Regions from separate parts of the Paenibacillus sp. FSL R7-0026 genome, predicted to be linked through region 2. Evidence: riboswitches for the same ligand, from Rfam matches in the RefSeq annotation. Region 2 holds a riboswitch; the other holds the start of a gene.
What was found. A riboswitch is a leader RNA that binds a small molecule or an ion and turns the genes downstream of it on or off. The one in region 2 is predicted to bind glycine.
Positions count from the first base shown of each region.

Region 1: another riboswitch for glycine. It lies ahead of sdaAB (L-serine ammonia-lyase, iron-sulfur-dependent subunit beta); the one in region 2 lies ahead of gcvT (glycine cleavage system aminomethyltransferase GcvT).

Region 1 covers NZ_JBBORG010000001.1:518,866-530,988, forward strand. Annotated here, with positions in the region: gene MKY44_RS02510 (phosphotransferase enzyme family protein) at 1-748, shown strand, start outside; glycine riboswitch at 1,104-1,229, shown strand; glycine riboswitch at 1,234-1,369, shown strand; gene sdaAB (L-serine ammonia-lyase, iron-sulfur-dependent subunit beta) at 1,481-2,170, shown strand; gene sdaAA (L-serine ammonia-lyase, iron-sulfur-dependent, subunit alpha) at 2,160-3,098, shown strand; gene MKY44_RS02525 (YhgE/Pip domain-containing protein) at 3,362-4,576, shown strand; gene MKY44_RS02530 (PadR family transcriptional regulator) at 4,631-5,143, shown strand; gene MKY44_RS02535 (alpha-glycosidase) at 5,278-7,032, opposite strand; gene MKY44_RS02540 (response regulator transcription factor) at 7,258-7,941, shown strand; gene MKY44_RS02545 (HAMP domain-containing sensor histidine kinase) at 7,998-9,509, shown strand; gene MKY44_RS02550 (ABC transporter ATP-binding protein) at 9,589-10,503, shown strand; gene MKY44_RS02555 (ABC transporter permease) at 10,500-11,216, shown strand; gene MKY44_RS02560 (ABC transporter permease) at 11,218-11,952, shown strand.
Region 2 covers NZ_JBBORG010000001.1:4,993,883-5,006,005, forward strand. Annotated here, with positions in the region: gene MKY44_RS21830 (mannitol-1-phosphate 5-dehydrogenase) at 1-933, opposite strand, end outside; gene MKY44_RS21835 (PTS sugar transporter subunit IIA) at 930-1,364, opposite strand; gene MKY44_RS21840 (BglG family transcription antiterminator) at 1,361-3,463, opposite strand; gene MKY44_RS21845 (PTS mannitol transporter subunit IICB) at 3,502-4,956, opposite strand; gene gcvH (glycine cleavage system protein GcvH) at 5,376-5,768, opposite strand; glycine riboswitch at 6,112-6,234, shown strand; glycine riboswitch at 6,238-6,339, shown strand; gene gcvT (glycine cleavage system aminomethyltransferase GcvT) at 6,557-7,693, shown strand; gene gcvPA (aminomethyl-transferring glycine dehydrogenase subunit GcvPA) at 7,690-9,045, shown strand; gene gcvPB (aminomethyl-transferring glycine dehydrogenase subunit GcvPB) at 9,180-10,619, shown strand; gene ptsP (phosphoenolpyruvate--protein phosphotransferase) at 11,406-12,123, opposite strand, start outside.

The sequences.
Region 1 (12,123 bases), 4.5 Mb from region 2:
CGTGCAACATCCGGTACGGAATGTATCGGGAGAGTGGGTAACGGTATGGACAAATGAGGAAGGGAAAGAGATTTGTTGTACGGTACTGGAGTGGATTGAGGGTAGGGACATCCAGCAGGGAGAACGCCTGACAACAGAGCAGATCTATGATCTTGGGGCACAACTGCAGATGCTTCATCAATATGGGCGTGAGCAGAATCAGACAGATCGAACAAAGGTGCGGCCGGCATATGGCAACATCTATGAGAACTTGGTCATGCTAGGGCAGCTAGAGGAAGGCGTCCGACTGGGGATTTTTACAACGGAAGACTTCGATCTGCTTCGTGAGACGTTTGAGAACATTAATGAGCAGTTAGAAACATACCAGCATCACGCAGGGACATGGGGGATCATTCATGGGGATATTACTCGCAACAATCTGCTGATAACGGAGCAGGGAATTTCCATGATTGATTTTTGTCTACACGGTTATGGTTATTATCTTTTTGATGCCGGAGGGGCAGCACTTATGTTCAATCGGGAGGAACGTGACATATTCTTATCCGGTTATACCCAACAGATCGCGCCACTGACGGATCGTGATATTCGATTAATGGAAGGGTTCATGTTGATCTTTACACTGGGTTATTATGCCTTTCAGATGGCGAATGAGTCGAGGCACGAATGGATGAAAGATCGCATGCCGAAGCTATGCAGCAAGTATTGCCGACCTTATGTACAGAACAAGAGCATCTTCTACGAACTGTGATTTATAATCCAGATGTGCAGACTCGGATGGGCTACTGAGTAGTGCGGTTCAAAATAGATGGTTGCCTGAATACCCGAACGGTTTCGTGGACAATATCATAAATAGTAGTGAGCACATCATTGATTGAAGTAGAACGAAATAACCTGTTTAAAAGATCTTTTTATCGCATTAATGTAATGAAAGCTGACAAAATATTCTGGTTTTCCTTGGTTCAATAGGAAATGATGGATATACACCCAAAGAAATCGTCAAGTTTGTTGACACTGATCTTCCGGTCGATTAATCTTAATGAAGAAGAAATGAATGACTTCCATGACTGTTCTGACATAAGCTCAGAATGGTTCCATACGGCGGATGATAACGAGCGGGAGAGACCTGGGTTAGCCAAACAAAATGGCTAGTAGTTCAGGCACCGAAGGAGCAAGCTGCTGCGCACCCGGCGCAGTGGTTAATCTCTCAGGTAAATGTACCATCGTTGGACGCAACTCTGGAGAGTGCGCGAACTGCGCCACCCAAGGGGTATATGATCAGTCAGCCCGGTGAACTTGTCTGTAATCGCAGGCAATGCACCTTGTCATCAGACACTGCTGATCGTGAAACTCTCAGGTATCGAGGACAGAGAGAGGGCCTGAGGCCTTCTTCTGTCCTTTTTTGATGTCATCATTCAGTAAATAAGGAACAATGTGGATCAGATTCTGGATGGAAATGACGAATACAATTGGAGGGTTACAAGTGCGATTTAAAGATGTTTTTTCAATTATTGGTCCGTCGATGACGGGGCCTTCAAGTTCACATACAGCTGGAGCGGCAAGGTTAGGGAGAATTGCTCGACAGTGGCTAGGATGTACGCCAGATCGTGCTCGGCTGACGTTGTACGGTTCATTCGCTGACACGTATCAGGGGCACGGAACAGATCTGGCACTGATCGGCGGTCTGCTGGATTATGTCACAGACGATCCGCGTATCCCGGATGCAGAGCAATACGCAGAGGAAGCGGGCATGGAGGTTGAGTTTTATACAAGTGGCCTGCCTGCTCCTCATCCAAATACGGTCAAAATTGAGTTGTGGCATGGAGAACGTGCCTGCTCCTTGATTGGTGCATCCATTGGTGGTGGAAGCGTATCGGTGCATTCGATGAATGATTTTCGTGTTCAGATTAGTGGTGAGTTCCCGACACTCGTTCTGCGACATGCAGACAAAGCAGGGGTGCTTGCGTCGGTAACGTCCACGATCAGTTCATCGGGGGTTAACATCGGCTATATGCAGGTGGACCGGAAAGCCCGTGATGGCGAAGCACTGACTGCGATGGAGATGGACGGTGTGCCTAATCCTGATATGCTCAAGCGTCTAAGGGAGCTGGACCATGTGTTAGACATTCGTGTCATAGATTTGAAGAGAGGAGTTGATTCGGATGCGGTTTAAACATTTGCACGAACTGAATACGATCTGTACAGCGGAATCCAAAACCATTGCTCAGCTGATGATCGAGGAGCAAGTTCAGGAGACCAATACACCGGAAGCGGATGTTGTGCAGCAGATGTCAGAATATTATCAGGTGATGAAGGAAGCGGTACGCAAAGGGTTAACGGAAGATACGACATCACGCAGTGGACTAACAGGTGGAGACGGTAAAAAATTGGCCGAGTACATTCGCAAAGGTGAGACTTGTTCAGGAGATGCTTCCGCACTTGCCATGGCGTATGCCCTGTGTGTATCTGAAGTGAATGCCTCCATGGGTCGGATCGTGGCAACACCAACAGCCGGTTCCTGCGGCATTATCCCCGGTGTGTTTATCAGTTCACAGGAGCGGTTTGGTTGGACGGACGAACATTTGGTGAACGGGTTGTTCTGTGCGGGAGCGATTGGTTATGTTATTGCCAACAATTCATTTATCTCCGGTGCCGAAGGTGGCTGTCAGGCGGAAGTGGGTTCCGCGATCGGCATGGCTGCGGGTTCCATGGTTGAACTGCGTGGAGGTACACCGGAACAGGTCGTTCATGCCGTTGGTTTGGCGTTAAAAAATACACTGGGCCTTATCTGCGATCCGGTGGCAGGCCTTGTTGAAATTCCGTGCATCGTCCGTAATGGACTGGGTGCAGTTACGGCGCTGGCTGCGGCTGACATGGCCTTGGCCGGAGTGCGTAGTGCTATTCCGTCAGATGAAGTCATCGACGTCATGCTGGAAGTAGGCAGTGCGATGCCTAGCCGTCACCGGGAGACAGCCCAGGGCGGGTTGGCCCAGACGCCAACCGGCCGCAAAATGATGCAGAAGTTGGCTAAACCAAAGGCAAAGCGTGCCGAGCCTGAGCCGGAGTCTCCTGCTGAAAATGACGTAGAACCTAAGGCATAAATAGGATGGATATGAATTAAATCTAACGCTAACTCGTGAAACCTTGAGCCTTGATTATTAAAGGTGAAGAAGAGCTCATTACTTGATACGAAAAGCCGATACAAACCTTCCTGGTGAAGAGATGTATCGGCTTTTTTGTCTTTTTCCAACGAAGAAAAACAAAAAAACATTGACGACATATATATCGTATTGATATATTAACTACTGTCATATATCGATACGATATATATGAGAGCGAAACAAAATTAAAGGAGATGGATAGAATGAAAGGTATTTTCCAGACGAGTCTACTGTTTTTGAAAAACGGAGCCACCATTGTAGGTTTAATTACGGCCGTGCTGTTCCAGGTGTTTTTTAATATCATCTGGCTTAGTGGATACGATCAGGTTAACGAAAGAATGACTCAGTTGGCTGTCACCATCGTGAATGAAGACGGGGTAGCGGCTGAACCGGTGGCCAAGTCTTTGGCGGCAGGTCTGAATTTCGAGATCAAACCATCTGAATCAATGCAAGAAGCAAGACAGATGTTAACGGATCGGGATGTGTACATGATTATTGAGATTCCATCCGGATTCATGCAGCAGGCAGAAGACTTGTCGAAGCCGATGACAGTGAAGTATGTGATGAACGAATCAAACGTGGCTACCGTGAAAAGTGTGATGCAGAACGTAGCTGCACAAGTTACAGCCACATTGAATCGTGAAGTACAAGAGAATGGCATTCGCGGAGTGCTGAATCAGTCCGGTATGACTGCTGATCAGTCCGATGCGCTGGCGCTGGGGTTGTCTTCACGCGTGGAGGCAGAGGTGGAGCGACTGAATCCTGTTGATAATTTTGCTTTCTCCATGGTACCGATGTTGATTGTAACGGCTACGTTTACCGGAGCGATGTTGCTTGGCATGAATCTGCAAAAGGTTTCTGGAGAACTGAGTGGCAGGGCAGGGAAATGGGAGCGCTTCTGGGCGCGTAACATCGTGAATGTTGGTGCGGCATTTATCGTTTCGCTTGTTGGATCGGGGATGATGCACGTTATGGGGGTATCCTCAGCAGATGGTTGGTTAATGTTATGGCTGTTCCAGTTGCTGGTCACCATATCTTTTATACTCATGGCTCAGTTGAGCTTGTTGTTGCTTGGCAATGCTGGGGCTTGGTTAAACAGTGCGCTGTTGCCTCTGCTGATGTTGTCCTCGGGCTCAACAATTCCGCGCGATGTAATGTCTGAGTTCTACCAAGGGATCGGTCATTATCTACCGGCGACCTATGCGGTAGAGGGGATGACGAACCTTGTGCTTGGGGGAAACGGGATTGGCCGGGATGCATTGTTTCTTGGGGTAATCGGAGTTACAACGCTGACTCTGGGTGCTTTTAGCATCTGGATCAGACGTTCCAACCCGGCAATCTCTGAACCTCGGAGGGAGAAACAGCCTGCTACTGTACCTGCTGCTCTGGAAGCATCCGTGTCTTCATCCGATCATTGAATATGGGGGGCTGATTGTGATACGTTAAGAGGAATGGAAAGGAGCGGTGCACCGATGAACACGCAGCATGTCATCCTCGGAATACTGCACAATCAGCCATGTTCGGGTTATGAGATCAAGCAGTACTTTGAACAATATTTTTCATTTTTCTTTGATGCCAGCTTTGGCACCATATATCCTACACTCGCGAAGATGGAGAAGTCAGGGTTGCTCACGAAGGAATCGGTGAGGCAGGAAGGGAAACCCGACAAGAACGTGTACTCATTGACTCCGGAGGGAGCAGCACAGTTTCACGCCTACCTGATGAGTCCCCTGGAAGACGAGGTGTTCCGTTCTGATTTTCTGATGCGGTTGTATTTCGGAGAGTTGGCGGATGAGAATACTGTAACGGGGTGGATTTCAACAGAGTTGAAACGCAAGGAATTGTTATATGACAAGCTTCAGCGTCAGATGAAGGAGTTTGGCGAACACATTTCGCCTTCACAACGGTTGTGCATGCAAGTGGGACTTGTGCAATATGAAGCCACCATTCAATTGCTCAAGGAACAACTGGATCAGCCGGAGTAATCCCATGATAGTGATTGATATGCGAAATAGGCGCTCCACAGATCAGGAACAGATCTGTGAGCGCCTATTTCGTTTGATATGCCGATGAATTAAATAGACTCCTGTCTTGCATATGAGCAAGTGTAACTTGATATTTATGTGAGACTAGTACTCAGTACGGCATATCCATACGCGGGCAATTCAATGGCGAGTACGCCATCTTCCTTGGCAGTACGATGGTTTCCGCCGAATAACTCGGTCCATTCCTCGTCACCAGCCTCCAGCTCGACAATAGCCGTCTCCTCTGATCGATTGAACAGAACCAAAAGGCGTTCCTCCTCATTTTGTCGCTCAAATACCAGTTGGCTGCCATCGGGACGAGCCTGCAGGAAACGAACGGTGCCTTCTGCACGCAGGGCAGGATGAGCATGACGCAGGGAGATCAGTTTCTGATAAAAGTCGAACAGCTCTCGGTCCTGCTTCGCTTCATCCCATTCCATGCATTTACGGCAGCCCGGATCATGTTCGCCGTCCATGCCAATCTCATCTCCGTAATAGATGCACGGAGCGCCCATGTAACTGAACTGAAATAACGCAGCCAGCTTCATCTTGCGCTGGTCGCCTTCACACAGCGTAAGCAGTCGCGGGGTATCGTGACTGTCCAGCAAGTTAAACGCCACTTCGCTGGCCTGAAGCGGATAACGGGACAACTGTCGCCCGATGGAGTTTGCGAACTGTTCGGCGTGCATTGTATTTTTCACAAAAAAAGCATTCACGGCATCGGTAAACGGATAGTTCATGGAAGCATCGAACTGGTCGCCTTGCAGCCAGGAAGAAGACTCGTTCCATACTTCGCCCAGAATATAGGCATCCGGATTAGCGGCTTTGACTACACGGCGGAAATCACGCCAGAATGCATCGTCCACTTCGTCTGCCACATCCAGCCGCCATCCGTCCGCGCCCACTTCCTTGATCCAGTACTCAGCAACCTCCAGCAGATAAGCCTTCACCTCGGCATTTTCCGTATTCAGCTTTGGCATGTGCGCTTCGAATCCGAAGGTCTCATACGTTGGAATGCCGTCCTTCACGTCCAGCGGGTATTCGTGTACATGGAACCAGTCCTTGTATTTGGATTGTTCTCCGTTCTTCTGTACATCCACAAACGGCGCAAATGTCTTCCCGGAATGGTTGAACACAGCATCCAGAAGTACGCGAATTCCACGTGCATGGCACAGCTCGACCAGTCGTTTCACGGTATCTGCGTCACCAAAGTGACGATCTACCCGCAGGTAGTCTTCGGTATCGTATTTGTGATTGGTGGTGGCTTCAAAGATGGGTGTGAAGTAGATCGCATTAATGCCAAGATCGCTGATGTAATCCAGATGGTCGATCACGCCCTGAAGGTCACCGCCGAAGAAATTGAAAGGTGTCGGCTCGCCGCCCCACGGCTCTACCTTTTCCGGACTAATATCCGGGTTGCCGTTGGCGAATCGTTCAGGGAAAATCTGATAGAACACCGCATCCTTAACCCATGCAGGGGGTGTGAATACAGCTCCGGCATGAATATAGGGGAACTGGAACATACGACCCGGATCGTCCGGTTCTTCTTCCTGGAAGTCCGTCTCGGTCATCCAGATCTGTTCGTCTCCGTTTTTGAGCAGAAAAGAGTACTTCAGTCGGTGGTAGGGAGGTTTCACTTCACCCTCGAAGTAATCGAACATGGAGTCAGAGGTGAACTTCGTTAAGGGAACCAGCGCTTTGGTTGCATCCCACGCATATTTATCCCCAGTCAGGGCATGTACCTCGGTCAGATCATTCTTTTTGGCACGCAAACGCAGATGGATTGTATCTTGGTCATAGGCATAGGCCCAGTTTCGTTTCGGTTGATGATAGATGGCTTCCAACAGCATAATGAATTTCCTCCCGTCAGGTGTAGAACTAGTATGTACTTGGTAGACTTGATGGATATGACGTTACCCGAGTTAATGGATAAGCTATAATTAGAATGCGTGGTAACGTAAGAGACTTCAACATTTCAATAAGACATGAATTCATATGTTATAGGCAGCTTTTATCATGATGATGCTCAGATATATCATTAACCCAATGGGGACAGAAAGGAAACGAATATTCGGATGAAAACCAAACTGTTATATATTGAAGATGATACGGAAATTGCGACTTGGGTCAGAGCCGATCTGGAGGAGCGCGGTTATGAGGTGGTATGGCTCGGCAGTGGTGAAGGTGCAGCGGAGGCTGCTGTCGGTTGCTCACTCATTATTCTGGATGTCATGCTGCCCGGGCTGGATGGATTTACGGTGGGCCAGCGACTGAAAAAAGAACTTCCTGGGGTTCCCATTGTCATGCTCTCGGCCAGAACGTCCATTGACGACAAGTTGCACGGTCTTGATTTTGCCGATGACTATGTGACCAAACCATTTCACCCCGATGAACTGGCTGCCCGGATTGAAGTACAACTGCGTAAGGCAGGAACAGCGGTCTCATCGGATACAGCCCTGAAGCTGGATCATCTCTCCATCTATGAGAAGGACAATCGGATCGTCAATGAGGAGACGGGAGATGAGATTATTTTATCGGGAAAACAGTTCCACATCTTCGCCTACCTGCTACGACATATGGGCATGATTCGAACCAAAGAGCAGATCTATGAAGCCGTCTGGAACGAGCCCTATCTGGATGGGGACAAAACTTTAATGGTACATATTCGACATCTTCGCGAAAAGCTGGAGCTTGATCCGGCCAATCCTGTAGTTATTCAGACGGTCCGCGGTGTGGGATATCGTGTGAAGAAGCCATGATTCGGTGGTTCAGGGAACGGAAGATCATGAAGGGTGAACGGAAGGGAGAACGAAGCATGGATCAAAAGCAATCCGGGCGGCGCAAGCTTCGCTTTGGGCGGTCCTTGATGTCCAGATACATCATCCTGATCTTGGCGGCTGTATTATTTGTGCCCGTTGTGCTTCCGATCATATCCGTTATATATATTGTCGTAGTGAATAACACGAACACAGACCGAGCGGCACCTTACGGTGACGTTACCCGAATCAGTAACCTTTGGTCACGTGAAGCGAAGAACCTGGATGGGGCTTCGGATGAAGAGATTAAGGCCCGGTTGGAGCAATTACATGGCTCGTATCCTAAATCTTCCATGTATCGTGTGAATGTGAGCGGTGAGACTCTCTTTATTCTTGGGGGTGAAGATGTAACGCTTCTGAAATCCACGTCGCCGGATGGCAGAACAGACACGACACTGAGATGGTCACTGGATTCCGGGCAAACGACAGAGACTCATATTCCAGCCTTATGGAATGTAAACAATACCGTGCAATTCATGAAAGAAGCTTCCTTTCGCGATCCACTGACCGTAGTTGCATATATTGGCGGAGATGAGCAGGACAAAGGACAGGGCTTCATGATCATTGAAGTGCCGAGATCACTTCTGCAAATGAATCACAGTAACGGGCTGCTGGAACTTTTGTATCTCGGCATTGTAATGACCATCATCTTTCTGAGCTTCATCATGATGTCGATTCTCTTCTTCGCACGCATTCGCAAACGACTTATTCGTTTGCAGACCGCCATGATGACCACAGGCAAGGAAGGCCTCCCGCTTCCGGTAGATATCCGCCAGTCAGACGAGATCGGTCAACTGGAAGAAGCCTTCAATCAGATGGTGCATCAACTGTCCGACAGCCGTCACCGTGAACGCGAGGAAGAACAATTGCGCAAACGTCTCATTGCGGGGCTTTCCCACGATCTGCGTACCCCGCTAACGGTGATTCGTGGACATATGCATGCCTTGCACAAGGAAGAGCTGAGCGAGCAAGGTGACCGTTCATTACATCGAATGGAAGCGAAAATGGAGGACCTCGGCGGGCTCATTGACAACATGTTATCCTACAATTTGCTCACGAGCGGGAAATATACACTGAAGCTGGAAGAGAAAGATATCCTGCGGATCGTCAGGGAAACGGCGGCGGCCTGGTACCCGGTCTGGGAGAAAGAGCAATTTGAGATTGATATTGACCTCCCGGAGGAACCGCTGATCTGGCATATGGATGAACAGGGCATGCGCCGTGTACTTGATAATTTGTTCCAAAACGTGATTCGTCATGCCGCCAGCGGGAAGTATATTGGCATATCAACCCAGGAGATTCAGGGTGAGACGGCTATTGTTATTCAGGATCGGGGTCCGGGAATGCAACCGAATTCCGACACAAAAGGCACAGGTCTGGGCTTATCCATTGTAGACCTGTTGATTCGTGAGATGGGTCTGCGCAAGCGGGTAGACAGTTCCGATACGGGTGTCCAGACATATATCTACAGTGGTAAGGGGAAACAGGGAAACAACAAACCGCTGAAATAGCTTTTTAAACTAAACTTAAACTGGAGACTACTTTGGCTTTAACCTTGGAAGGTTACGATAGTTCTGAGGTGATCATACAGTGAGTGAAAATATTATTCAAACGGCTAATCTATGGAAAACATACCGGGACCGTGCAGCGGTCCGTGAACTTGATCTGCATATTAAAAAGGGAGATATCTACGGCTTCCTCGGTCCCAACGGTGCCGGCAAAACAACAACGATTCGCATGCTTCTCGGCTTGATTAAACCAACCAAAGGCGTGATTCGTGTCTTCGACAAGGATATCCGCAAGGATCGCATGGATATTTTGCGCCGTGTGGGTTCCTTGGTCGAATACCCGTCCTATTACGGACATCTGAACGCAGTAGAGAATCTGGAAACTTTGCGTCGCATCATCAATGTACCAAAATCAAGAATTGCTGAAGTGTTGTCCATTGTAGATCTGACCAAGGATGCCAAACGTTCAGTGAAGGGCTATTCCCTTGGGATGAAGCAGCGTCTGGGTATTGCCAGCGCTTTGCTGGGTGAACCGGAGCTGCTGATTCTGGACGAACCAACGAATGGGCTTGATCCTGCCGGTATTCAGGAGATTCGGGAACTGATCAAACGCATGCCTCTGGAACATGGCATTACCGTTCTGGTTTCCAGCCACTTGCTGAGTGAAGTCGAACAGATGGCAAGTCGTGTTGGTATTATCCGTGAAGGCAAGATGGTGCTTCAGGATACTATCGCAAGTCTGCATAGTCAGACGGGTAGTTCTATCCGGTTAACGGTTTCCGAGCCGGAAGAGGCTATGAAGCTGGCAAAAGAACAGGGACAATTTGGTCATCAACAAGGTGCTGCGTTAACGTTCCCTTATATGGATAACAGTTCAGTGGCACTGCTTGTGCGCCGATTAATTGAGCAGGATCATGATGTGTATCGTGTAGAGGAACAGCGTCAGTCGCTGGAAGATCTGTTCATGCGGGTCATTGGCGAGGGGGCTTCCATATGACCGGGCGTGCATTATCGTCAGACTGGCTCAAGATTCGGGGGAAAGGGATCTGGTTTCTTGTCTTTCTGGCCCCTCTTGGATTGACAGCGATGCAGGCGCTTAATTTTGGCTTACGGCTGGACTATCTGAAAGAGCAGTATGCAGATAACCTGTGGGGCGGATTGCTCGGCAATGTGGTTGTCTTTGTGCCCTTGTCTCTGATGCTGGGAGCAACCATTCTCAGCTCCATGATCGCTAATGTTGAGCATGAACAGGGATCGTGGAAACAGTTGCTTGCGATGCCCATTCCCAGACCAGCCGTGTATTTAGCCAAGTTCCTGCTTGCTTGTGTGCTGCTGGTGATCTCCTGCCTGCTGCTAACCGCAGGAATTGTAGGTCTGGGTCTGATCCTCGGATTCCATGCCAGTGAGATCCCTTGGACACATGCGATCAAGCTGGGGCTGTTGCCTTTGGCTGGTGCACTTCCGGTGTTGTCGTTGGAGTTATGGCTCACGATGGTTAACAAGAATCAGGCGCTTCCCGTCACCCTGGGCATCGTTCTCGCGATAACGGGTATGTTCTCGCTCAGTATCTCACCGAGCTTTCCGCTCGCATGGGCACAGATGGCCTGGAATGGGCCCAATCCATACCTCTATGCAGGCATGGGAGCAGGTCTTGGGATATTGATCCTGTTGCTAGGTATGGTGCATTTTAGCCGGAAGGATGTGGCCTGATATGAGCTTTGCAACAACGTACTTCCGAATTTTGTCCGCTGAACGATTGAAAATGGGCAAATCGCCCATATGGCTCCTGATTCTGCTGAGTCCACTCATTGCGCTGTTCATCGGACTGTTGTCCACGCCATCGGGGAATTGGCAGGTATTGATGACCACGATGGTTTTCCTGCACGGATTGTTATTGTTACCGATGCTGACTGGCGTGTTTACATCCTTTGTCTGCCGTTTCGAACATGCGGGTGGAGGGTGGAAGCAGATGCTGGTTTTGCCACTCACACGTTCAGGTGTATATGCAGGTAAGCTGACGATTGTACTCATGCTTCTGGCGGGTACGCAAGTATTGTTGCTGATGTCCATTCTGCTGGCAGGCATGGTTCACGGCATAACGATGCCAGTACCTTGGGGATTCTTGGCGAGCAAACTGCTGCTTGGGTTGCTGGCCTGTGTACCCCTGGCTGCCCTGCAGATGTTCGTTTCATTGGTGTGGAGCAGCTTTGCCGCACCGCTCGCACTGAATTTTGCACTGACCATACCGAATATTCTCATTGTAAACTCGGCGACATACGGGCCGTATTATCCATGGGCACAACCGATGATTCTGATGACACCCGTGGACGGCGCAGGTTTCGGAGCCTACAACGTACCACTGATCACAATGCTGGCGGTTGTTGGAGGTAGTGCTGTCATTTTCATTGGAATCGGCATGATATATTTTGCGAAAAAAGAAATTTGAATAATCCGTACACACTTGGTTATCGTAGATAAAAATCCTCTTTAAGCAAAACATGCAAGCTCTATTGTATGTATGCTTCAGGAGGATTTTTTTAATGTCTGACCCACCCATCATGAATGGTCAGCTCGCTAACGAATCTGAGGAGTCTTAATCAAGGATTTGAAGTGATCT
Region 2 (12,123 bases):
GGCCGGGCGAACCAGACGATCATTCGGAGACAACTTACGCAGCGGGGAACGACCAACACGAGTAACCTCATCGGTAAGATACGGGTTTACGAATCGTCCCAATATTTTGACAATATACTGCTCATGTTCTTCCGGGTTGAATGCAAAACGTTTCACTAGAACTTTTCCAGTTTCCTGCAAAGCACCGTATACAATCGATTTGACCTTTTCATCAGCAATAGCCTTCTGAATCGTGTCATAACCGTGCACATTACCGATGTACGCAGCAACGCAGTGTCCTGTATTAACAGTGAACAGTTTACGTTCGATATACGGCTCCAGATCATCGACATATACGATGCCTTCAACCGGTTTGAATGCAGGAGCCATCTGGGAACGATCCACCACCCACTCGTAAAAAGGCTCCACCTGTACATGTAGAGGATCTTCATGATGCTGAATAGGCACAATCCGGTCTACGGCCGAGTCTGGAAAATAGACATACTGATCTGCAAGGGAACGTACCTTTTCATCAAGCAGAGCATATACATGTTCTTTCAATTGCGTACTGGCTCCAATGGCGTTCTCGCAAGCAATAATGTGAAGTGGGTTTTGAACCGGACCGGAATTTAATCTTTTCTCAAGTCCCTTTGCAATACCTGGTGCAATATGTTTCAGCACGCCTACGCCCACCGCGGTTGTAATCAGATCAGCTTCCACAACGGTTTGGGCAACCGTCTCCAGCTGGGTTCCATCGATTGCATTTACACCTGTGACGGTCTCCTGATCCTTGCTCTCGTTAGCCAGTTCCACCGTATATTGCCCCCGTTGCTGGAGAGCTGTTACCAAGGTCTGATTCACGTCGGAGAAAATAACCTCATACCCTGCACGGGAGAGGATCAAGCCGATAAACCCGCGTCCAATGTTACCTGCGCCAAAGTGTAGGGCCTTCATAGCTCCATTTCACTTTCCAGAATAGCGATTACTTCTTCGGCTGTTTTCGCCAGACGCAGGGCCTCCATATTCTCATCCTCAGCACAGATCACCGCGATGCTAGTCAAGATCTCCATATGTTCCCCGCCTTGAGCCGCGATACCAATGACCATATAAGCCTTTTCTTCGCCAAAATCAACACCCTGTGGATACTGAATGACAGAGATACCTGTGGATAAAATGAAAGCTTTGGATTCCTTTGTACCATGCGGAATAGCCAGGCCGTTCCCTACATAGGTCGAGACAATCTCTTCACGTTCAATCATCTTCTCAATGTAATCAGCGGTAATATGTCCCGCATCCTTCAAAATCTGCCCTGCCATGCGAATCGCTTCGTATTTGTCCTGAGCCGTCGCATTCATGATGACTTTATCTGTTGTTAACATACTCATAATGGTTGACCTCCAATTTCGGTTTTACTGCGATAAAATCCAACAAGTTCCTGGGACAGGTAATGAATGAGTTCATCCCTGATTCCTTTTTCCAGCAATGTAATCATTTCTTCCTGTAATAACAGGGCGCTGATCTCACTGAGAACCTCCAGGCTTTCCTTGGATAATTCTCTGGGACCAAGCATCAAGAGGACATGGGTAACTCCTGCCGGATCATCCGGTGTACGAAGGAGTGGCTCAGTGAGCTGAAACAAGCTAATGGACGGCCTATAAATTCCCTCACTTCGTGTATGAAACAGCGCAAGTCTTGTGCCGGGAATCTTCTGACTCCCCACTGCCTCACGTGCCTCCAACCGTTTCGCGATCTCCCCCGGTTCCTTCAGCACACCAGTTCCATGGAGTACGTTGCACATCGCATATACCGTTTTATAGAATCCGATATCCTGGTTATCCAGCGGATAAACCTGAAACTTACCAATAATCCGGACGATTTCAACTAAAATAGCTTCCATTCCATCAGGGTCGGAGTAACGACTTGTCGTCTGAACCTCTGTTTCACGGGGCTTATTATGCTGTCGTTGTAATGTTGTTGTTCGGATAAAATGACGCAGACGTTCGCTCTCTTCCGCCGTAAGCAGTGGACTCACTTTGTAATACTGATTTTCATCCATCGGCAGATCAACAGTGGATAACACCAGATCATATTGATCTGTAGGTATCCGTGCAGCCTCGTACCAGGACACGCTATCCATAATCCGAATCTCAGGAATCTCCTTGGATAATCGGCTGGAAAGCATGCGTGATGATCCAATTCCGCTTGTGCACACGATGATTGCCCTGATCTCACGTTTCAGTGCACGTAACCTCTCGATGGAAGCGCCAAAATGCATGACCAGGAAACCAATTTCTTCATCCGGAACTTCTGTGCCTGGCCAAGCTTGATGCACGGATTGTTTGACCTCTTCGAAGAGGGAATCATAATCCTTGCGAATCTGCTGCAGTAGCGGATTACGAATCATCTGTTGCCCTTCAATTCGCTCCATGACAGGTTGCATATGACCAAGCAGACCTTCACGAAGCAAACGATCCTCATGAAAGGCGTAATGCGTTCTCGCCTGCATCTGATCAATCAGTGAATGTACCCTGTCCAGTAAAATCAAGTCGTCTATTGGCAACAGCCGCGAAGAGTGAATCCGCTGCTCTGTCTCAACTAATAGTCTGTGAAAATAAGCTTGTTCATCTTGGGAGAATGTCAGCCCCAGCTGGGTGGATAACACACCACACAAGCGGGAAGCCATATAAGGTGGAACCTTCATTTCATCCTGCTCTGCGACTTCATCTCCCTTGTTCTCCAGGGGAGGTATACGGCCAATGCCAAAGCCTTTACGAATACGTACAACCGCTACGGATAATTGAATCAGCAGCTTCATGTATTGCCGTTCCGGGATGTTCTCCAGCCATTCGATATCTGGTTGCCATAACGCATTTTCGACCGTAAGCACATCACCGTGTCCAATCATATCCAACAATTTTTGGTTTACGATGGAGCCCCCTTGTTCAGGTTGTCTTCCGAACAGGTCGGATTCATCCAGAAATTCGAGAGCAAGTGCAGCTATGGCTGTGCGATGAATCGTCTCACTTCCGTTAATCTTGACGCCATATCCACGTCTGCGAACCAGCTTTAGTCCCGCCTGACGAATTCGTGACTCCAGATCGTCCAGATCAGTGGTTACGGTCGATACGGTCACTTTCAGATCCGAAGCCAAGGCGAGTAACTTTACAGGCTCCGGTTCATCCAGCAGGATGCAAAGCATGAAGAGCTTACGCTCTTCTGGCGTAAACTCTACATATTCTTTACCCTCTAGTTGCTGGCGCAATACAGCCAGATCATCGGAACTGGCATCGATTCGGATGCCGGTTCCTGATTTTTTTTCCAGCCTCATACCCAAAGGTTCAAGCCATTGTTCAATCATTTGCAGCTCCCGGTGAACCGTTCGGGTACTGACCTTTACTTCAACGGCGATTTCGCCGGCAGTTACTTCATGTGGATGTTCTAGCAGGAACTCCACGATTTCACGTTGTCTTTTGGTAATACTCATATCTCAGCCTCCGGCTCAGGGAAAACAAATGCGTGCAATTACTTTAGACGTTCAACGAGCGCATCGTATTCCGGGCTTTTTAGGAAGTTGTCGATGGATATATGTTCTGCATTCGGTGCAACGGAGCGGGCACGATCGGTCAATACTTGTTGTGTGATCACCACGTCTGCATCCGGCGGGATATCACTGATAGCCGTATTGGTCACCGTAACGTCAATCCCCTCTGCCTTCATCTTCTTGCGCAGAATGGAAGCACCCATGGCACTCGACCCCATGCCTGCATCACAGGAGAAAACAATTTTCTTCACGTCTGTTTTGACGGTAGAAGAAGCCATATCTGCGGCTCTGTCTGCTTCATGTTGGTTAGCCGTAATGCCAGCGTTTGGAACGGTTCCTTGACTCTTCATATCTTTCATCCGACTGGATGCGGACTCCAGATCTTCGTCCTTTTGTTTACCCGTTTTCAGTAACACTGCTGCTACCAGGAAGGAAACGACAGCTGCTACAAGCACCCCTGCAAGCATCGGCAGGTATCCACCTTTTGGTGTTAAGAGGAAATACGCGATAATACTACCCGGTGATGGTGCTGAAACAAGTCCTGCTCCAGTGAGCATGAATGTTAATGTACCTGCGACGCCACCCGCAATTGCGGCAAGAATCAGAATCGGTCTCATCAGAATGTAAGGGAAGTAGATCTCATGAATTCCCCCGAAGAAATGAATGATTACGGCACCCGGTGCAGAAGATTTGGCCATTCCGCGTCCGAAGAAACAGTAAGCAAGCAAGATACCAAGTCCTGGACCCGGATTCGATTCAAGCATGTATAATACGGATTGCCCTAATTCTCTCGCTTGATCTGTTGCAATTGGTGTCAGAATCCCGTGGTTGATTGCATTGTTCAGGAACAATACTTTACCTGGTTCAATGATTAGGTTGACCAGCGGCAGCAAACCAAGATTCATTAAGCCTTGTACCCCGGCAGATAATACTTTGCTAATTGCTTCTACAGCAGGCCCGATGCCCAGTAGCGCAAAAATCCCCAAGATCCCGCCAATAATACCGGCTGAGAAGTTGTTAACCAGCATTTCAAATCCGGCTCTAATTTTACCTTCAATCGATTTATCGAATTTTTTGATAATCCATGCGGCCAGTGGTCCGGCAATCATGGCACCGAGGAACATCGGAATATCACTACCCACGATGACCCCTATGGTCATAATGGCACCCACGACACCACCACGCTGACCATGCACCATCGTACCCCCGGTGTAACCAATTAACAGTGGCAGCAAATATTTGATCATCGGATCAACTAGCTGTGCAAGCGTCTCGTTAGGGAACCAGCCTGTTGGAATGAACAGAGCCGTAATTAATCCCCAGGCGATGAATGCGCCCATATTCGGCATGACCATACCACTCAGGAATCGGCCAAAACGCTGAACACCTACCCGTAGCCCACCTTTGGAATTGGACGATTGGTCCAAATTACTCATTGTATTATCCTCCTTGGATCAAGTGATTATGATTTATGAAAGGGGTATCATTTCTCCCCTGCTGTAATCCTAAGCGAGAATGCTCTCCTGTTCAATCAAATGAAAGCGTACTTTCGTCATGAACAATGATGACAACATTAGGTTATGTAATCGTTTTAATTGATGCATAATGGCTAAATCCATTGGTACACAAGGCTTTTCTTGCCTATGACTTTTATCATTTCCAGAATCATTTTCTAACCTATAGCTTGGTCCAATCAGGTGATTTACATCCACAATCTGCTTCAATCCACATTCAAAACCATTCTTGGAAAGCACAAAAAACCTGTGCAAGCATCCGGCTCACACAGGTCGAAACAATATGAAGCTCATTTCATTTGGTTATAAAATATATGTTAATAAGTACAAGTTCGTTGATGCTATTCTTCCGTATGTTTACGATATGCGTCTGCATTCATCAATGTAGACAATGCTGCTGTCAGATCTCCCTCAACACGGATCTCAATCATCCAGCCTTCCTCGTAAGGAGAGCTGTTCACAAGTTCAGGGGAGTCCTGCAACGAATCATTCACTGCAATAATTGAACCTGTGACGGGAGAGAACAAGTCCGACACCGTTTTGACCGATTCGATCGTTCCAATGCTGTCCTCTGCTTTTACATTGGTTTCAAGGTCAGGCAATTCCACAAACACAATGTCACCCAGCTGATGCTGCGCGAACTCGGTAATGCCAATACGTACAGTATCCTCCCCTACGGTTTGCACCCATTCGTGCTCTTCACTGTACAGGAAATCACTTTTCAATTCGCTCATCGATATCCGCCTCGCTTTTCATTAATGAGTACATGCGTTCTTTGACCTTAACCTTTTTCCCAGAACATAGCGTATGATATTTTTGAATCAAATGTCAAGATACCTCACAATTTATTTATTGAACACCTCTAAATCCTGTAACCGGATTACACTCTTTCTTCATATACTGGTGAATATTAGAATAGTAAGCGCAGTCTTTATAAATATACGAACGATAACATTAAAAATAAATTAAATATTCGGTTTTTAATCATTATCTATGATATCGTTCTTGACATCGGCAGTGGATTCACGTTTTAATGAGAGGAGTAAATGTGTTTATTGGACTATGTTATACCCGCGGATGAATGTAAAGGGAGAGATTACCCGTGACACCCGATTCGGGATGTACATGAGGTAACGCCGAAGGAGTAAACCACCGATAAGCGGGGGTGAATCTCTCAGGCAAAAGGACTTTTACGGGACGCAACTCTGGAGAGCATCTATTCGCCCTGAGCGGGCGTTATGATCACCCAAGGGGAAACCTGCTGCACTAATGCGGCGGGGTAACTCTCAGGTACAAGGGACAGAGCCTTAGAATACAGCGTGCTACTTGGCATGCCGATTCTTTGGCCTGTCCTTTTCCTTTTTCCCAAAAAACGAAAAACAGGATGTAGAACGGCGCTGCCATAGCTGCCCTTACCATACTTATGTGATGAAAATATCTAGCTGAAAATTTAAAAATACCCTGGTTCATTGATCCACGATTGTATATCCGGCCGGCTGACGGCCTATGACGAGGTGATTTGATGTCCGATTTGCTTAGAACACCACTCTTCCCACTGTATCAGCAATACGAAGGTGTACGGTGCATTGATTTTGGAGGCTGGGAGCTTCCGGTACAATTTAGCGGAATCCAGAAAGAACATGAAGCGGTACGCGAGCGTGCTGGACTGTTCGATGTATCCCATATGGGCGAATTCACAGTACAGGGTGAGCAGGCTGAAGCGTTTTTGCAACAAATGATGACCAATGATGTGACCACGCTGGTTCCCGGTCAAGCCCAGTACACCCTGATGTGTTATCCAGATGGCGGTGTGGTGGATGATCTGCTCGTGTATAAGCTGGAAGATCAGCATTATATGCTCGTCGTTAACGCCTCCAATATCGACAAGGATTGGGCATGGCTGCAAGAGCACTTGATCCCTGGCGTGAGCATGACCAATGATTCGGAGCAGACAGCGCTGCTCGCCTTGCAAGGTCCACTGGCTGTAGACATTATCGGGAAAGTTACAGATACGGATGTAAGCTCGATTGAACCGTTTCGTTTTGTGCAGGATGCCGAAGTATGTGGAGTAAAGTTGCTGTTGTCCCGTACCGGTTATACCGGTGAAGATGGCTTTGAACTATATGTTCCTGCAGACCAGGCTGCTGCGGTGTGGAATGGATTAATGCAAGCTGGTGAAGGTTACGGACTCGTACCAACCGGACTTGGTGCCCGGGATACGCTGCGCTTTGAAGCGAGGCTCCCCCTGTATGGACAGGAATTGTCGGCAACCATCTCTCCGCTCGAAGCTGGCGTTGGCATGTTTGTGAAGCTGAATGCCGGACCTTTCATCGGACACGAAGCCTTGTTACAGCAAAAAACTGACGGGCCTGCTCGCAAACTGGTCGGCATCGAAGTGCTGGAGCGTGGTATTCCTCGCCCCCACTATCCGATTTATGCCGACGGCGTACAGATTGGTGAAGTGACAACAGGCACGCAATCACCTACATTGAAGCGTAATCTGGGGCTTGCCCTCATCGACAGCAAATACGCTGCGCTGGGAACCCCGCTTGAGATTGAGATCCGCGGCAAGAAACTAAAAGCCGAGGTCGTGAAGACCCCTTTTCATAAACGGACACGTACGTCAAAGACACCTACTCAAGGAGCTGATCAAGCATGAGCAAGCACCGTTACATTCCCATGACCGAGCAAGATCAGAGCGCCATGCTCGCAACCATCGGTGTGGATACGCTGGAGGATCTGTTCCAGGACATTCCAAAAGAGATTCGTTATCAGGGCGAGCTGCCCGTGTCCTCCAAACTCGATGAATATGCGCTGACACGTCACATGTCCAAACAAGCTGGCGCCAACGCCAATTTCGAAACACACGCCAGCTTCCTCGGCGCAGGTATATACGATCATCATGTTCCTTCCGTCATCAATCATGTCATTTCCCGTTCCGAGTTCTACACTGCCTACACACCTTATCAGCCTGAGATCAGCCAAGGTGAACTACAGGCCATTTTCGAATTTCAATCCTACATCTGTGAATTAACCGGTATGGCTGTAGCCAATGCCAGTATGTATGACGGTGCAACAGCCTTTGCGGAAGCGGGTAATCTGGCCGCAGCAGCAACACGTCGCAAACAGCTTATCGTATCCCGTACCGTTCATCCGGAAGCCCGTCAGGTATTACAGGCATATGCGCACGGATTAAGTCTGGAGATTGTCGAGATTGGTTATAAGGATGGCGTCACTGATTGGGATGCCCTGCAAGCCGCCTTATCGGACGATACCGCTGCTGTCATGATCCAGAGCCCGAACTTCTTTGGTGCTGTGGAAAATGTGAAGCAGGCTGCCGACCTCGTGCATGCATACAAGGGCCTGCTCGTTGTAAGTGCCAACCCGCTATCGCTGGGTCTGCTGGAAGCCCCAGGCAAGCTGGGTGCTGACATCGTTGTAGGTGATGCGCAACCCCTTGGCATCGCCGCTTCACTCGGCGGCCCGACATGCGGATATTTCGCGGTATCCCAGCATCATATGCGCCGAATTCCTGGCCGAATTGTAGGCCAGACAACCGATCGCAATGGCAAACGTGGATTTGTACTCACACTGCAAGCACGTGAGCAGCACATCCGTCGCGAAAAGGCGACATCGAATATCTGTTCCAACCAGGCTTTGCTTGCGCTTAGTGCATCTGTATATATGTCCATCATGGGTAAACAAGGCATGATTGATGTCGCGGATCTGAATCTGCAAAAGAGTCATTACACCCTGAATACATTAACTGCGATTCCTGGAGTTAGCCTTACTTTTAATGCACCAACATTTAATGAGTTTGTTATTAAGCTTCCTGAAGGAACCGACGTGGATGCTCTTCAGTTGAAACTGCTGGATGCGGGCTTTATTGGTGGGTACGAACTCGGACGTGATTATCCGGAGCTTGCCGGACATATGCTGATTGCTGTTACGGAACGGCGGACTAAGGAAGAGATTGACGAATTCGCACGAGCATTGGAGGGATCGCTGTGACTCAGGAAACGACGACAACGACAACATCGGTACAAGGACAATCGGAAACAGGTACCTCTGTCTCCACTTCGGTTCAACCTGAGACGGATACAACATTTAGTGCACAGACCTTATCTCCTGCTTCGGAACAATCATTGATTTTTGAACTCAGTAGCCCGGGACGTGTCGCTTATTCCCTGCCAGAATGTGACGTTCCTCGCCAGTCTGCCGATACGTTGATTCCCCGGGAAATGCTCCGTTCGGAAGCAGCGGCACTGCCGGAAGTGTTCGAGGTAGATGTTATTCGACACTATACTGCGCTATCCCGTCGCAACTTCGGTGTAGATAACGGATTCTACCCACTGGGCTCTTGTACAATGAAATATAATCCGAAGATCAATGAGGATGTTGCCCGTTATAACGGTTTTGCCAAAATCCATCCGTACCAGCATGAATCCAGCATTCAAGGTGCTCTTGAACTGTTATATACGTTGCAAAACGACCTTGCAGGTCTGACAGGTATGGACGCTGTGACCTTGCAACCCGCCGCTGGTGCCCATGGAGAATGGACTGGACTTATGATGATTCGTGCCTACCACGAAGGTCGTGGCGAACAACGTACCAAAGTCATCGTGCCCGATTCTTCTCACGGGACCAACCCGGCAAGTGCTACCGTTGCAGGATTTGAAACGGTGACGATTCCATCCCGCGCAGACGGACTGGTCGATCTGGACGCACTCCGTGCAGCAGTCGGTTCGGACACGGCAGCATTGATGCTGACAAACCCGAATACACTTGGTCTGTTTGAGAAAGACATTCAGGAGATTGCATCCATCGTACACCAGGCTGGTGGCTTGTTGTATTACGACGGAGCCAACTCCAATGCCATTATGGGCATTACCCGTCCGGGTGATATGGGCTTTGACGTGGTGCATTTGAACTTGCACAAAACGATGAGCACACCGCATGGCGGTGGTGGACCAGGTGCCGGACCAGTTGGTGTGAAGAATCGCCTGATTCCATTCCTGCCTAAACCAATGGTGATCAAGAATGATGATGGTATATATGCATTCGATCGTGAAGGCGATCAATCCATTGGCCGAGTGAAAGCCTACTATGGTAACTTCGGTATATTGGTACGTGCCTATGCCTACATTCGTACCTATGGACCGGAAGGATTGCGCCGTGTCTCTGAATGTGCGGTACTGAATGCCAACTATATGATGGCCCGCCTCGCACCATACTACGAGATTCCGTATCCGGGTGTATGCAAACATGAATTTGTCATGTCTGGTCGGGGTTTGAAGCAATATGGTGTACGCACACTTGACGTTGCCAAGCGATTGCTTGATTTTGGATATCACCCACCTACGGTGTACTTCCCGCTCAACGTGGAAGAATGCATCATGATCGAGCCGACAGAAACCGAAAGTAAAGAAACGTTGGATGGGTTTATTGATACGATGATACGGATTGCCAAAGAAGCGGAAGAGACACCTGAATTGGTATTGAACGCACCTTATGGCACACCGGTTACTCGACTCGATGAGACCACCGCCGCCCGCAAACCTATACTGAACTGCGCGTGCAGTTAATCAAATCATTGTTATCACGAAAGCTCTTGCTGATATTCCAATCAGCAAGAGTTTTTTGTGTTGCCTTCCCGGTCTACTGATGTCAATCTTACAGCTCACCATCCTCCTGCTAGAGCATGTCTCAAACACAGGCCAGTTATGCTCCAATGTATTCCAGCGTCCAGGCCTGGATACCCAGACTTTCGGATGCCTGTGATGGATCGTACCAAGCCAGAAGATGTTCTAACGAATCCAGGAAGTCTTATTTGGCCTCCAAGTTCAATTTTTCAATTCTTAGGAACATCAGACACGTTATTTCTCTAAACCCCCTCACAAAAATGCTAAAAATGGCTGTTTATTGAAACCTAACGTGTCTCAGATTCTTTAGATTTCTGTGGGTGCTTCAAATCCCGGAATAAGATGTCTCAGATTCCTTAGCACTGACCACCCACGCCTAATGCTCAAAGTTTAACCCCCAGTACTAATCTCTTAGCTTTCCTCTCTTAGTTCTCTGTACTTTCCCTTATGAAGTACGCATTCTCGTACTGAAGAACGCCATCTCGCAATTCAGAATACAGCGCTTTTGTCTGCTTTTGTCTGCTTTAGCCACATTCAAGCTCCCTCCAGTTCTCAGACCGAGGTTTGAAGAAGGTTTGATTACACACTAGAGTCCGAATCAAAATGTCCTGTTTATAACAAAAAAAGCCGATATCCACATGAATCGCGGATACCGGCAAAATCGCTGCATCAATGCAGCTCATTATCGGAAAAAGAAAAACCTCAAATCCGGAGGAAACCCCGGCAAAATTACGCTTTAATGCTTTGAACCAATTCAACGACTTGTTCAGCCGTTTGCATATCCAGAGCTTTAGCAGCCAGTTCCTGCATATCCGCACGGGACAGTTTGGTGATCTGACTACGAGCTGGCAGAATGGAAGTTGCGCTCATGCTGAACTCATCCAATCCAAGACCAAGCAACAATGGAATTGCTGTTTCGTCTCCTGCCATCTCACCACACATGCCAACCCATTTGCCTTCACGATGCGCTGCATCGATAACCATTTTAACCAAACGCAAAATGGCTGGGTTGTAAGGTTGGTACAGATACGCTACACGTTCGTTCATACGGTCAGCAGCCATCGTGTATTGAATCAGATCGTTCGTTCCGATACTGAAGAAATCCACTTCTTTGGCAAATTGATCCGCCAGAACTGCAGTCGAAGGAATTTCGACCATGATTCCGAGTTGAATGCTGTCAGAAACAGCAATACCTTCAGCAACCAGCTTCTCTTTCTCTTCGAGCAAGACAGCTTTTGCTTCACGGAATTCACCAAGTGTTGCGATCATTGGGAACATGACACGCAGGTTTCCATGTACGCTTGCACGCAGCAATGCACGCAATTGTGTACGGAAGATATCCAGACGGTCCAGACACAGACGAACTGCGCGGAAGCCGAGGAATGGATTCATTTCTTTTGGCAGATCCAGGTATGGAAGCTCTTTGTCTCCACCGATGTCGAGTGTA